DNA from 3 places in the Plantibacter sp. Mn2098 genome. Region 3 is predicted to be linked to each of the others. Evidence: predicted binding sites of a transcription regulator. Region 3 holds the regulator's gene; each other region holds the start of a gene.
What was found. The regulator LexA, encoded in region 3, represses DNA repair genes until DNA is damaged. The targets are predictions, from matches to a motif close to TCGAACANNTGTTCGA.

Region 1 (4,765 bases), on a different contig from region 3:
ATTGTGGCGACGGTTGCGACGAGTTCGCTGACGCTCGCCGGTACGGATGCCGGCAGTGCGAAGGTGTCGGACTTCACCGAGTTCCCGCCGAAGGGTCGTGCGACGGGCGGTGTCCGCGCACAGCGATTCCTGAAGGGCGAGGATCAGCTCTCCGTCGCGTGGGTCGGCACGGCGCCCGCTCACGCGATCGGCGTGGATGGTTCTCCTCGGGTGCTGCCGGAGTCGGGCGCGAAGCGTGACGCCTCTGGGCAGGTCGTGGACGGACCGATCGGCTTCATCGCCGGTGCGATCGCTCCCCCAGTGGCAGCCGCTCCTCCTGTGGAGTAGCTTCCCACCGGTCCCTGAGTCTGTCGAAGGGCCACACCGCCGGTCCCTGAGCCTGTCGAAGGGCCACGCCGCCGGTCCCTGAGCTTGTCGAAGGGTCCACCCCATCACACCCAACAACCAGATCACACCGCAATTGCTGAGCCGTCAGAGTCATCATCCCAGTGGGGTTCGCGATGAACGGCCCCACCAGGACGCGGTTCGAGCGGACACCAGTCCGGCGGATCTGGTTCGGTGGTGAACTGCCGGCCACTGGGAGAGATCCAATGGAGGACCCCACCGGAATCGTGCTTCAACGTCCAAGTGGTGTCGTGCTTGAGGTGATGATGCTTCGGACACAGGTGGGCGAGATTCTCCACTGACGTCTCTCCCCCTGCGGACCACGCGATCGTATGGTCGAGATCACAACGCCTTGCCGGACGGGTGCATCCCGGCGCCCGGCAGTGCGTGTCTCGGATCATCAACGCCCGTTTGAGATCCGGTGGTGGCTTGTATCGGTCTCGCCCGACGGACAGCACAGCCCCGGTTTCCGGATGGGTGAGGATTCGGGTGAACGATTTCGCATTCGCCGTCAGCCGAGCGGCGGTTTCAGGATCGATCGGGCCATACCCTTCGAGCGATCCCGGCTGGTCACCATGTCCGAGCAACGTGAGCACCGGCACCGTGATGTGCACCGTCGGCACGATCCGTCGAGTGATCTCCTCGATCTCGGGTAGCGTCACGGGATGCTGACCTGCTGCCGGACCGCTCGTCGCGACGCCGGTCGCGGGATCGCTTCCGTCGGTGTGGTCGCCGCCACCGGAGCCCTTGAGCGCTCGGTCAGCGGTCCGGGACGAAGTGGCGCCCCAGACCGGCATTTCATCGAAGTCGAGGGTTGAGGTCGAGGGCTGACCAGCCGAAGCGCACACAGACAACGCCTGCTCGGGTTTCTGCATGTTCTTCTGCACCAGAGCGTGCACTTGAGCCTGCACCCGAGCCACCTCGCCGCGGAGGGCTCCAGAGCCGTCGGTGCATCCGAACAGCAGGAGGTTTTGGGCGTGGTCTGTCATCAATTGGCCGCGCGTGCGACCATCGCACGCGGCACGTGCATCTGCGGTGAGGGCTTCGAGGCGTCCGAACGCGGCACTCGCGATCGGCGCGGTTGTGAGGATCGACAGCCATGACATCCCGTCAACCGCCGGAGTCAATGTGACATGGCGTTCTTGCCGTGCTGCGAGATGGCGTGCAACTATCGTCCGCGGATGCATCTTCTCCCGCAACCGTCTGGCCGCCTGCCGCAGCTGCGCTGCCGTCTGAACTCTCGCCAGCGGCAACACCCGCGCTTCGAACGCCGCACGATCAGCGGCAGCCACGTCACCCACCTGATCGACGATGACCCGCGCATGACCGGCCGAGATCTCGCCTGCAGCCAACGCAGCCAAGGTGCAGGGCAACTGCCCCACCAACACCTCGGCCTCACTGATGCGCTGCACGATCGTGCGCTCAGGTACCCGCGTGGCAGCGGACAACTCCGCCTGCAACGACAACCGCGCCAACTCCCTGGCGCGGCCAGGTGACGTCCCGGCGGGGATCACCGTCTGAGCCGTCAGATCGGCCACCTGGGCAGCCTGCGCGAACAACGAGGCGATCCGAGCCTCAGCCGCAGCGATCCCCCGCTGCTCGACCACGATCTGATCACCGAGGCTCGTGATGAGCTCCGCGACCTGATCTGCGTTCGAAGGAATGTCCACACATCAAGAATACCAGATGGGCATCTTTCCGAACAGGTATTCGAGCATTCTGTGGAAACCGAAACCTCCGAAGAGCGACACTGAGGAGACAGGAAGCGTCCGCTTCTCCGGTTGCAAGCGGGCGACGGATTGTCCTTCGTGCGGAGAATGGTCACTTTTGGACCTTCACACCGACAACGGGTACCAGTGCCTGTCGCGGACTGGTGACAGCTCGTCCTGGATGTCCACCCAAGTCCCATCGATGCGCGGAGTCCCGCCACTCACCCACACACCGAAATGCGCGAGCGGCGTCGGCCACGCGTAGTCAGCCTCGGGTGCGTCAACGACGTTGCGCACCGCACCGATGAACCGCACGGTCGCGTCTTTACCAACGACCGATTCAACGAGTGAGTGGATGGCAGCTCGACCATCATGGTCAGTGACAGCTGTGGGCTTCATCGGAAGATCCAGTCTGCCGTCGGTACGCGGAACGCAGAAGACACGATCTGCATCGCGCAGCAGCAGCCGGACGACACACATCGGGTGCGGCGGGGTGTCGCTCCGCACGACGTCAGCGTGGCTACCAGGCGGAAGCCAAGGCGCATCGTGCGTCACGTGTACAAGCGTTTCGTTTCCGTCAGGCATCACGTGATCGTAGCGAACCGAACCGCTGAGACCCGGCTCACGGACTCACACGGCACCGCTGAAGACCCGTCACCGGACCGTTCAGCGTGCTCTGATGCACCTAGACGTCGATACTCTCCCGGGAGAGCTGGTCGGAACTGTCGATGATGAACTCCTTGCGCGGGGCGACGTCGTTGCCCATCAGGAGCTCGAAGACTTTCCCGGCCATCTCCGCATCCTTCACGTTCACTCGACGCAGCGTGCGCGCACGGCGATCCATCGTGGTGTTCGCGAGCTGATCCGCATCCATCTCACCGAGTCCCTTGTACCGCTGGATCGGCTCCTGGTACTTGCGGTTCGTCCGTTTGAGGCCGGCGAGCACCCCCTGGAGCTCCGCCTCGGAGTAGGTGTAGATGGTCTCGTTCGGCTTCGAGCCGGGATTGATCGCGACCACGCGGTGCAACGGCGGCACGGCCGCGAACACACGGCCGGCTTCGATCATCGGCCGCATGTACCGGAAGAAGAGCGTCAGCAGCAGTGTGCGGATGTGCGCGCCATCGACATCGGCGTCGGACATGAGGATGATCTTGCCGTAGCGTGCGGCTTCGAGGTCGAAGGAGCGGCCGGAACCGGCGCCGATGACCTGGATGATGGACGCGCACTCCGCATTGGAGAGCATGTCGGAGACGGACGCCTTCTGCACGTTCAGGATCTTGCCCCGAATGGGCAGGAGTGCCTGGTACGAGCTGTCACGCGCGACCTTCGCCGTCCCGAGCGCGGAGTCGCCCTCGACGATGAACAGTTCGCTCGACTCGAGGTCGCCGGAGCGGCAGTCGACGAGCTTGGCCGGCAACGAGGAGTTCTCCAACGCGTTCTTGCGACGCTGGGTCTCCTTGTGCGTGCGGGCCGAGATGCGCGACTTCATCTCTGCGACGATCTTCTCGAGGACGAGCGCCGTCTGCGCCTTGTCGTCGCGCTTCGTGGACGCGAACCGTTCCTTGAGCGCGCTCTGGACGACGTTGGCGACGATGGCTCGCACGGCAGGCGTACCGAGGATCTCCTTGGTCTGACCCTCGAACTGCGGCTCCTGCAGGCGCACCGTCAACACGGTGGTGAGCCCAGCGAGCACGTCGTCCTTCTCGAGCTTGTCCGAACCGACCTTCAGTCGCCTGGCATTCTGCTCGACCTGCCCACGCAGGAATCGCAGCATGCCCTGGTCGAACCCGAGTTGGTGCGTCCCACCCTTCGGCGTTGCGATGATGTTGACGAAGCTGCGGGAGACGGTCTCATAGCCGGTGCCCCATCGGAGCGCGATGTCGACCTCAGCCTCACGCTCGACCTCGGTGGCGATCATCGCGCCGCCGGGCGACAGGACGGGGACGGTCTCCTTGAACGTCCCGGTTCCCGTCAAACGCCAGGTGTCCGTGATGGGGGTGTCCGTTGCGAGATAGTCGACGAACTCCGAGATGCCGCCGTCGTACCGGTACGGCGTCTCGATGGGCGTCTCACCGGTCTCGTCGCGGATCGTGATCCCGAGGCCCTTGATGAGGAACGCGGTCTGACGCGCACGACCGAGGAGTTCCTCCGCCTGGAAGTGCGTGCCCTTGGTGAAGATCTGACGGTCGGCCCAGTAGCGGATGCGCGTGCCGGTGACGCCCTTGGCGACCTTCCCGATCACGCGGAGCTCACTCTGGTTCTCGAACGGCGTGAACGGCGCATCCGGTGTGGGGGCACCGGTGTCCGCGAAGTTGCCCGGCTCTCCCCGGTGGAACGACATCGCGTATGTCTTGCCACCGCGGTCGACCTCCACGTCGAGACGCTCGGAGAGTGCGTTCACCACCGAGGCGCCGACACCGTGCAGACCACCGGACGCGGCGTAGGAGCCGCCGCCGAACTTCCCGCCCGCGTGCAGCTTCGTGAAGACGACTTCGACGCCCGACAGTCCGGTCTTCGGCTCGATGTCGACCGGGATGCCACGCGCGTGGTCACGCACCTCGACGCTGCCATCCGCGTGCAGGATGACTTCGATTTCGTCGCCGTGTCCGCCGAGCGCCTCGTCGACCGAGTTGTCGATGATCTCCCAGAGGCAGTGCATCAGTCCGCGGGAG
Region 2 (4,765 bases), on a different contig from region 3:
GACGTGCTCGGCAGCGACTACCTCCGATCGGCCCGCGCGCAAGGCTCCGGGTTCGGCGAGGCCCTCTGGCGCCACGGCCTCCGCAACGGCGCGGTCCCAGTGGTCTCCATCCTCGGCATCGAACTCGCGACGGCGTTCCTCGGGGCGGTCGTCGTCGAGAGCGTCTTCAACCTCCCAGGACTCGGCAGCATGCTCCTCACCGCGATCGCCCAGCACGACTACCCGAACATCCAGGGGATCCTGTTCGTGAGCACCCTCGTCGTCCTCGTGATCGGCTTCCTCGCCGACGTCGCCCAGCGGCTCATCGACCCGCGCCTGCGCGTCAGCATCTCGGGGAACCGATGAGCGCCGCGGTCGATCTGACGACCGGCGGCACGGCGTCAGGACAGCCTGCCGCGCCGGCGACCGGCAGCACGGTGCGCCGCAGCCGTCGCCGCTCCGTGACCCTCGTCATCGGGCTGTGCCTCGTCGGCATCGTCGTCGCGGTCGCCATCGTGTCCGTCTTCTGGTTGCCCTACTCGCTGGAGGACACCTCCGGCGGGCGCCTCGACGGCCCCAGCGCCGCACACTGGCTCGGCACGGACAAACTCGGACGAGATCTGCTCAGCCAGCTGATGGTCGGCGCGCGGATCGCCCTGCTCGTCGGTGTCGGCTCCGTGGCGGTCGGCGCGGTCATCGGCGTGACGATCGGCCTCATCGCCGCCCTGTCCCGCTCGTGGGTCGACGACACGATCTCCGCGGCGCTCGACGTCGTCATCGCGTTCCCCGTCCTCCTGCTCGCGATGCTCATCGTCGCCGCGCAAGGGGCGTCGCTCGGGTCGGTGATCCTGGCCATCGGACTCGCGATGTCGGCGATCGTGGCCAGGCTGACCCGGATCCTCGCGCGTCGGGTGCTGAGCGAGCAATACGTCACGGCGGCACGCACCTCTGGCACACGCTGGCCCGGCGTCATCGTGCAGCATGTGCTGCCGAACATCTGGACCACGCTGAGCGTCAACCTGGCGCTGCAGTTCGGCATCGCCGTCCTCGCAGAGGCGAGCCTGTCGTACCTCGGCCTCGGGGCGCCGCCGCCGAACGCGTCGTGGGGTCGGCTGCTGCAGGAGGCGCAGGGCACCGTCGCGACCGCTCCCGTCGGGGCGATCGCCCCCGGCATCGCGCTCGTCATCCTCGTGGTTGGCGTCAACTTCATCGCCGACGGACTGCGCGACCTCGCCGACCCGACACGCAGGAGGAGCCGATGAACGCGTCCCCCGCATCGGCCGACGGCTCGGCCATGCCCGCAGGTCCGACGACACCCGCTGCACCGGCGCTGCTCGAGATCGACGGGCTCACTGTCCGCACGCCGGACGGCACCGCGCTCGTCGACGGACTCGGTTTCAGCATCCGTCCGGGCGCACGGCTCGGACTCATCGGCGAATCCGGCTCAGGGAAGTCGTTGACGTCGCTCGCCGTCACGGCGCTCCTCCCGAGCGCGCTGCAGTCGAGCGGAAGCGTCCTCCTCGACGGTGTGCAGGTCATCGGCGCCGCCGAACAGGCGCTCAGGCGACTTCGTGGACCGGTCGCGTCGATCGTGTTCCAGGAGCCGCTCACGGCGCTCGATCCGCTCATGCGGCTCGGCAAGCAGGTGGCGGAGCCGCTCAATCGGCACCGTGGGCTGCGCGGCGTCGAGCTCCGTGCAGCCGTGCTCGACGCGCTCCGCGATGTGGCGCTTCCGGACGTGGAGCGCATCGCGAACGCCTACCCGCACGAGATCTCCGGCGGCCAACGGCAGCGGGTGGCCATCGCGATCGCACTGGCGAGTTCGCCGAAGCTCCTCATCGCCGATGAACCGACGACGGCACTCGATGTGACGGTGCAGGCGGAGGTGCTCGCCCTCCTCGATCGTCTTGTGCGCGAACGCGGCATGGCGCTCCTGTTCATCAGCCACGACCTCGCCGTGGTCTCCTCGCTCGTCGACGACGTCGTCGTGATGCAGGCCGGACGGGCCGTGGAGCACGGACCGGTCCGACAGGTGCTCTCCGCGCCGCGGCATCCGTACACAACGGCGCTCGTCGCGAGCGCCAGAGCCCTCGACGACGCATTGGAGGAGCGATGAACGACACGGACGCGTTCGATAGTGCGGACGCATCGGGCGTCGCCGGCGTCGCTGCTCCACCCATCCTGGAATTGCGCGACGCGAACTTCCGGTACCGCTCGGGCGGGCTCGCGATCGAGGACGTGTCACTCGCCGTGTCGGCGGGCTCCGGCATCGGGCTCGTCGGGGAATCCGGGGCCGGCAAGACCACGCTCCTGCGGCTGCTGCTCGGCCTCGCAGCGCCGACGACCGGCGAGGTGCGCTTCGACGGGCACGCACTCGACCGGCGGGACAGAGCTCTCATGCGCCGCTTCAGGACCTCGGTGCAGACGGTGTTCCAGGACCCATACTCGTCGCTCGACCCGAGACAGCGCATCGAACGCATCGTCAGCGAGCCGCTGCGCTCCCTCGGGATCGCCCGCGGCGCCGACGCGCAATCGTTGGCGGCTGCATCGCTCGCCTCGGTCGGGTTGCCGGCTGACGTGCTTCGTCGCTACCCGCACGAGTTCTCCGGCGGGCAGCGGCAGCGCATCGCGATCGCCCGTGCGACGGTGTGCAGCCCCCGGTTGCTGCTCGCGGACGAACCCGTGAGCGCACTCGACGTGACGACGCGGATCCAGGTGATCGACCTCATCGCGGAGCTCCGCGAGCGGAACGGGCTCGCCGTGGTCATGGTGTCGCACGATCTGAGCGCCGTCGCGGCGTTGTGCGAACGCACGATCGTGCTGCGGGGCGGACGGGTGGTGGAGACCGGCTCGACGCAGCAGATCCTGCACGCGCCTGCCGAGCCCTACACGCGTGCGCTCGTCGACGCCGTGCCGAGGTTGCCGAAGGTCTGAGCTGGGCGTGCGGGCGGCCGTGCGTAGTGCGCGCCGCCCTTCGACAAGCTCAGGGACCGGGGTGCCCCAATCTTCAAATCCGGTCGATGAGCCTGTCGAAGCGTCCCGCACACGACTGCCCTTCGACACGCTCAGGGACCGGGGGTTGCCCAGACGGAAAAGCCCGGTCGCTGAGCCTGTCGAAGCGAAATCATCGAAGTCCTGTTCGAACGCGTGACCTTTTGATATGATAGATGAGTGGATATACCTTCGACGCCAACCGACATCGCCGAGCTGATCACCAGCCTCGGCGAACGGATCGCGTCCGAAGATCGGATCATCTGCGCAGCGGAGGCCAGGCGCACTGGGCTACTCGCCGATGCCGCGCACATCGCCGACGTGACTGCACTGACCATGATGCCCATCGGCACAACGCCCGCCCGCGCGCAGGAACTCGCCAGACGCTCGCTCCATCTTGAACTCGCGGCGATCACACATACGCCGGAACGCACCATCCAGCAGCGGATCCAGGAATCAGAGACGCTCGTCCACGAGCTGCCGGCAACACTCGCGGCGCTCGCATCGGGGGCACTGTCCATCGCGCATGCACGCGTCATCGTCGATCAGCTGTCCTCCGTCGATGCTCCGGACCGCGGCGCGTTCGAGGCGCTCATTCTTCCGATCGCGAAGACACACACTGCTGCGCACGTGCGTCAGAGCGCCAGGAAACTCCGCGAGAAGCTCCACCCGGAGACCAGCGCGTCCAGACACCGTGCCGCAAACCTCGAACGCCGAGTGGAGCTCACTCCGGCGCTGGACGGCATGGCCTGGCTGTCCGTCCTCGCCACAGCGCCCGTTGCGCTCGCCATCCAGGATCGACTCGCGGGACTCGCCCGTGAGGCGCGTCACGTCGGCGACACCCGCACAACGCCACAGCTCGAAGCCGACGCCGCTGCGACACTCCTGATGCACGGCACAACTGCCCGCGGCGAGAACGATCTCCCCGACTGGTTCATCCCCGGCATGCTCGACATCACACACACGATCGTGCCGACCGTCCATCTCACCGTTCCCGTCCTCACGATGCTCGGTCACGACGACGCGCCGGCCGGCCTCGACGGGTACGGTCCCATCGATCACGAGACCGCCACCCGACTCGCTGCAAACGCGCCGTCATTCATCCGCATCCTCACTCATCCGCACACCGGTTCGGTGCTCTCGGTGGGGCGGGACCGCTATGCGCCGCCACCTGATCTCAAACGCATGCTCGCCGTCAGAGATGCTCATTGCCGCGCGCCGGGCTGCAACCGTGCGGCCAAACGCTGCGACATCGACCACACCGTCGCCTGGGCGGCAGGCGGTTCCACTTCCGCCGGGAACCTCGCGCATCTCTGCCCAGGCCACCATCATCTGAAACACGAAGCCGGTTGGACCGTCCAACACAGCGACAACGGCCTCCTCACCTGGACGACACCGAGTGGACGACAGCACACGACCATTCCGGACCCGTCAGACTGGCAGCCGCTCCCGCGGGCGGATCCCCGGCCGGACCGCTCTGCTGCCGCGGCTTCGCCGGGCGCTCCGTTCGGCCCTTGAGATCGACAGTCACGGGCTGGTTGCCCTTCGACAGGCTCAGGGACCGGGGATTGCGCGGACGGAGAAGCACGGTACGTCCGCGCGCGGTCGCTGAGCTTGTCGAAGCGTCTCGCGCACAGCTGCCCTTCGACAGGCTCAGGGACCGAGGGTTACCGGACAGAGTAGCCCGGTCGCTGAGCTTGTCGAAGCGTCTCGCGCACGGCTGCCCTTCGACAGGCTCAGGGACCGAGTGGGGCTAGGCGGGAGCTCGAAGGACCAGGGCGATGGCCTCATCACG
Region 3 (4,765 bases):
GGTGGTTCGGGATGCCCACATCGCGGATCAGGATGCCACGAGCGAACAGCGCCTCGAAGATGCCGTTCGGGTCGTCCACACCACCGAACAGCACGAAGTTCGAGCCACTGCGGTGCGGTGCGTAACCGAGTGAGGCGAGTTCGGTCACCAGGCGGTCGCGCTGTCCACGGATGTCGTCGACCATCGCGAGCATCTCATCAGCGTGGCGGAGCGCCGCGGTCGCAGCCGCCTGGGTGAGGGCGCTCAGGTGGTACGGCAGCCGGACGAGACGCAACGCATCGACGACAGCCGGATCCGCGGCGAGGTAGCCGAGGCGAACACCGGCGAAGGCGAACGCCTTGCTCATGGTGCGCGAGACGATGAGACGCGGACGTCCCTCCAGCAACGTGAGCGCGCTCGCCTCGCCATCGGGTGCGAACTCCGCATACGCCTCGTCCACCACGACGATGCCCGTCGACGCCTCGTAAACGGCTTCGATCGTCGCGAGTGGGAGCGGTGTGCCCGTCGGGTTGTTCGGTGAGCACAGGAACACGAGGTCCGGGTTCGCGTCGCGAACCTGCCGAGCCGCAGTTTCCGGGGACAGCTCGAAGTCGTCGTCACGCGTTCCGGGGATCCAGGAAGTTCCGACGCCAGCTGCCAACAGCGGGTACATCGAGTACGTCGGCACAAAACCGAGGAGCGAACGCCCAGGTCCGCCGAACGCCTGCAGGATGTGCTGCAGGACCTCGTTCGATCCGTTGCCGGCCCAGATCTGATCGGCTGTGACGCCGTGCCCGAGGTACCGTGCGAGGGACTCGCGGAGTTCCGTGAACTCGCGGTCAGGATAGCGGTTCACCGTGAGCACGGCCGCGGCGAGTGACGCCACGATGTCGTGGGCGACGTCCTCGGGGATGGGGTGGGTGTTCTCGTTGACGTTCAGCGCAACGGGCACATGTGCCTGCGGAGCGCCGTAGGGAATTTTCCCTCTGAGGTCGTCGCGGATGGGGAGGTCGTCGAGAGCGGTCACCCGACAATCGTACCGACCGCCGGGGATGCAGGCTGCGCCTAGTCCGTGTACTTGATCGGGATGGCCAGACGCTGGCCCGGCTCTACGCCGGACGACGTCAGCTGGTTGAGGTTGATGATGTCCGCGACGACGTCACGCGGGTCCGCCGTGGGGGCGATGGACTTGGCGAGCTGCCAGAGCGACTCCCCCGCGTCGACCGTCACGTAGGTGAAGGACGCGCCCTGGCCAGCCGCTCCGATGTCCGGACCGGACGCGATGGCGTTGCCGGCCGAGATGGACAGGACGGCGATGGCTGCCACGACGGGCAGCGCAGCGAGGGTGGTGAAGACGACGCGACCGCGGCGCGTGAGGCGCAGTCGCGTGCGTGGTGCCGTGGTGGTGCGTGGAGCCGTGTTCGAACCGGTCGGGATACCGATGAGTGCTGCAGTCATGACTACCTCCAAGTGCTCGCCTGCAGGAACCATGGGGTTCCTGACGAGAATTCGTATCCGGTGTTCGGCCAGGAACACCGGATACGAAGCTGTGTTCCGAATATATATTCGATTGTTCGAATCTTCAACCCTGTTTTCGTACCTTGTTGCACACGAATGTGCGACACGCTCGAACGAATGTTTGTCTGAGGCACGCCGGGCGGATACAGTTTCGAGTGTTGGAGTGAGTACACCAGCACCCACTGACACTGGTCCGGGCAGGAGCGACAATGGCAGCGAACGGTAGGAGCGACGGGGCTCACGAGCGAACGGGCACGCGGCGGCGGAAGAGCCTCAGCGAGAAGCAGCTCGCCATCCTCGACGTGATCCAGCGCGCCGTCGCCTCACAGGGCTACCCGCCGAGCATGCGCGAGATCGGCGATGCCGTCGGCCTCGCATCCCTCTCGAGCGTCACACACCAGCTCAACCAGCTGGAGCTGTCCGGCTACCTGCGCCGCGACCCCAACCGTCCGCGCGCCCTCGAGATCCTCATCGACCTGCCGAGCGCGACGGAGGGCACCCCCTCCGAGAACGCCCCGTCCGTCGGCGACGCCGCCATGGTGCCGCTCGTCGGCCGGATCGCCGCCGGCATCCCGATCACGGCGGAGCAGCAGGTCGAGGAGATCTTCCCGCTCCCCCGTCAGCTCGTCGGCAAGGGCGACCTCTTTATGTTGAAGGTCGTCGGGGAGTCGATGATCGACGCCGCCATCTGCGACGGCGACTGGGTGGTCGTGCGTGAGCAGAAGACGGCGGAGAACGGCGACATCGTCGCGGCCATGCTCGACGAGGAGGCCACGGTGAAGGTGTTCCGCCAGCGCGACGGCCACACCTGGCTCCTCCCCCGCAACTCGGCGTTCGAACCCATCCTCGGCGACCACGCCGACGTCCTCGGCAAGGTCGTAGCGGTGCTGCGTAGCGTCTGATCGGACCGGCGCACGCCGCGGCCGACGCCGCCTACACGGCAGAACGACAGAAGGACCGGATCGAGAATCGATCCGGTCCTTTCCTGTCGATAGATCGGGGTCAGTCGGCGGCGGAGTGCGATGCTCCGGCGACGGCGAGCGGCTCCGCAGCGGCGTGTACGGCACGGGCCGCCGACGCCTCCATCGCGAAGGGTTCGAGGATCGCGGCGATCTCGTCGTTCACAAACGCGTGCACGATGGTGCCGTGCTCGTCATAGCTCGTCTCGACGACCTTGCCACGCTCGTGGAGCACCGTCACGAGGTCTCCGCGGTTGTATGGGACCAGCACGTGCAGCTCTCGGCTGGGCGACGGCAGGACCTCCTCGATCCGCTCCATCAGCTCATCGATACCGACACCCGTGCGTGCCGAGACGAACACGGCGTCCGGTTCGAGACCACGCAGGACGAGCAACTGGCCGTCATCCACCAGGTCGGATTTGTTGAACACGACGATCTCGCGGATGTGCCTCGCACCGACCTCGCCGATGACATCGCGAACCGTCGCGATCTGGCCGGCCGGATCCGGGTGCGACGCGTCCACCACGTGCACGATGACGTCGCTGTCCGCGACCTCCTCGAGCGTGGAACGGAACGCTTCGACGAGCTGGTGCGGGAGATTCCGAACGAACCCGACTGTGTCCGCGAGCGTGTACTCACGGCCGTCAGAGGTGACGTTGCGGCGCACGGTCGCGTCGAGGGTCGCGAAGAGCGAGTTCTCGACCAGCACACCGGCCTTCGTGATGCGGTTCAGCAGACTGGACTTGCCGGCGTTGGTGTACCCGGCGATCGCGACCGACGGAACGGTGTTCCTGCGACGGTTCGCACGCTTGGCCTCACGTGCCGGCTTCATCGCGACGATCTGCTTGCGCAGCTTCGCCATGCGCGTGTGGATGCGACGACGGTCGAGTTCGATCTTCGTCTCACCAGGACCACGCGAGCCCATACCGGCGCCGGCGCCACCGACCTGGCCGCCGGCCTGACGGCTCATCGACTCACCCCAGCCGCGGAGGCGAGGGAGCAGGTACTCGAGCTGGGCGAGTTCGACCTGTGCCTTACCCTCCCGGCTCTTCGCGTGCTGGCTGAAGATGTCGAGGATGACTGCCGTGCGGTCGATGACCTTGACGCCGACGACATCCTCCAGGGCGCGTCGCTGGCTGGGCGCGAGTTCCGTGTCCGCGATGACGGTGTCGGCGCCGAGCGCCTTCACGACGTCGCGGAGCTCGATGGCCTTGCCCCGACCGAGATAGGTGGACGGGTCCGGATGCGGACGGCGCTGCAACAGTCCGTCGAGGACCACGGCGCCGGCGGTCTCAGCGAGGGCTGCGAGTTCGCGGAGCGAGTTCTCGGCGTCGACGAGCGAGCCCTGCTGGTACACGCCGATGATGACGACGTTCTCCAGCCGCAACTGGCGGTACTCGACCTCGGTGACGTCCTCGAGTTCCGTAGACAATCCAGCGACGCGCCGCAGCGCCTGCCGATCCTCTCGATCGAACTGCTCGCCGTCGTCCGCCGTGCCACCCGCGGTGTGCTCCGACTGCAATGCTGCAGCAGAACTCCCGAACAACGAGTAGCCCGACGACTTCACAGCGGCGCTCGACAGGACCCGCTCGACGACATCGTCGGTGGTCGGCTGGATCGAATCGTCGTCTGGCTTCGTCATCGCGTTAACCCTACTTCCTTACTCTCCGGTACGTTTCATCTATGGCACAAGAGCACTATTTCACTCCTGAACCCGGCAGCGAGTTGAAGCTCCGCCCCATCAGCGTCACCCTCGCTGGGGTTCGACGGGAACTGCATTCCGCAAACGGCATCTTCAGCCCCGATCACGTCGACACCGGCACGCAAGTCTTGCTGGCCAATGTTCCGACCCCGCCGCCGGCGGGCGATCTGCTCGACATCGGCTGCGGGTGGGGGCCCATCGCGCTCTCCCTGGCGCTCGCCTCTCCCGACGCGACCGTGTGGGCTGTCGACGTCAACGAGCGTGCTCTCGAGATCACCCGGTTGAACGCCGAACGCCTCGGCCTCACCAATGTCAACGCGGTGCTCCCCCAGGATGTTCCCGCCGACGTACGCTTCGCGACCATCTGGTCGAACCCGCCCATCCGCATCGGCAAGGTCGCCCTGCACGAGCTGCTCCTGCAGTGGGTGCCGCGGCTCGCCGCCGACGCCGATGCCTGGCTCGTTGTGCAACGGAACCTCGGCTCGGACTCGCTCCACCGCTGGCTGCAGGAAGAACTCCCGGCAGACTTCACCGTCACCCGCGACGCCATCGGCAAGGGCTTCCGCGTCCTCAAGGCGAGCAGGGGCGCTGCAGAGTAGATCGCAGG

Region 1: a site for LexA is predicted at 2,083-2,098, ahead of ACL9RL_RS15390 (DUF222 domain-containing protein). Genes of this name have one in related genera too.
Region 2: a site for LexA is predicted at 3,107-3,122, ahead of ACL9RL_RS12865 (DUF222 domain-containing protein). Genes of this name have one in related genera too.

Annotation. Positions count from the first base shown of each region.
Region 1 covers NZ_JBMOUH010000009.1:228,093-232,857, reverse strand. Annotated here, with positions in the region: gene ACL9RL_RS15395 (DNA gyrase/topoisomerase IV subunit A) at 1-327, shown strand, start outside; gene ACL9RL_RS15390 (DUF222 domain-containing protein) at 450-2,054, opposite strand; gene ACL9RL_RS15385 (NUDIX hydrolase) at 2,220-2,678, opposite strand; gene ACL9RL_RS15380 (DNA gyrase/topoisomerase IV subunit B) at 2,779-4,765, opposite strand, start outside.
Region 2 covers NZ_JBMOUH010000007.1:271,035-275,799, forward strand. Annotated here, with positions in the region: gene ACL9RL_RS12845 (ABC transporter permease) at 1-345, shown strand, start outside; gene ACL9RL_RS12850 (ABC transporter permease) at 342-1,241, shown strand; gene ACL9RL_RS12855 (ATP-binding cassette domain-containing protein) at 1,238-2,095, shown strand; gene ACL9RL_RS12860 (ABC transporter ATP-binding protein) at 2,092-2,913, shown strand; gene ACL9RL_RS12865 (DUF222 domain-containing protein) at 3,151-4,488, shown strand; gene ACL9RL_RS12870 (response regulator) at 4,724-4,765, opposite strand, start outside.
Region 3 covers NZ_JBMOUH010000010.1:192,606-197,370, reverse strand. Annotated here, with positions in the region: gene ACL9RL_RS16470 (histidinol-phosphate transaminase) at 1-1,006, opposite strand, end outside; gene ACL9RL_RS16465 (LysM peptidoglycan-binding domain-containing protein) at 1,045-1,437, opposite strand; gene lexA (transcriptional repressor LexA) at 1,707-2,399, shown strand; gene hflX (GTPase HflX) at 2,500-4,098, opposite strand; gene ACL9RL_RS16450 (class I SAM-dependent methyltransferase) at 4,140-4,757, shown strand.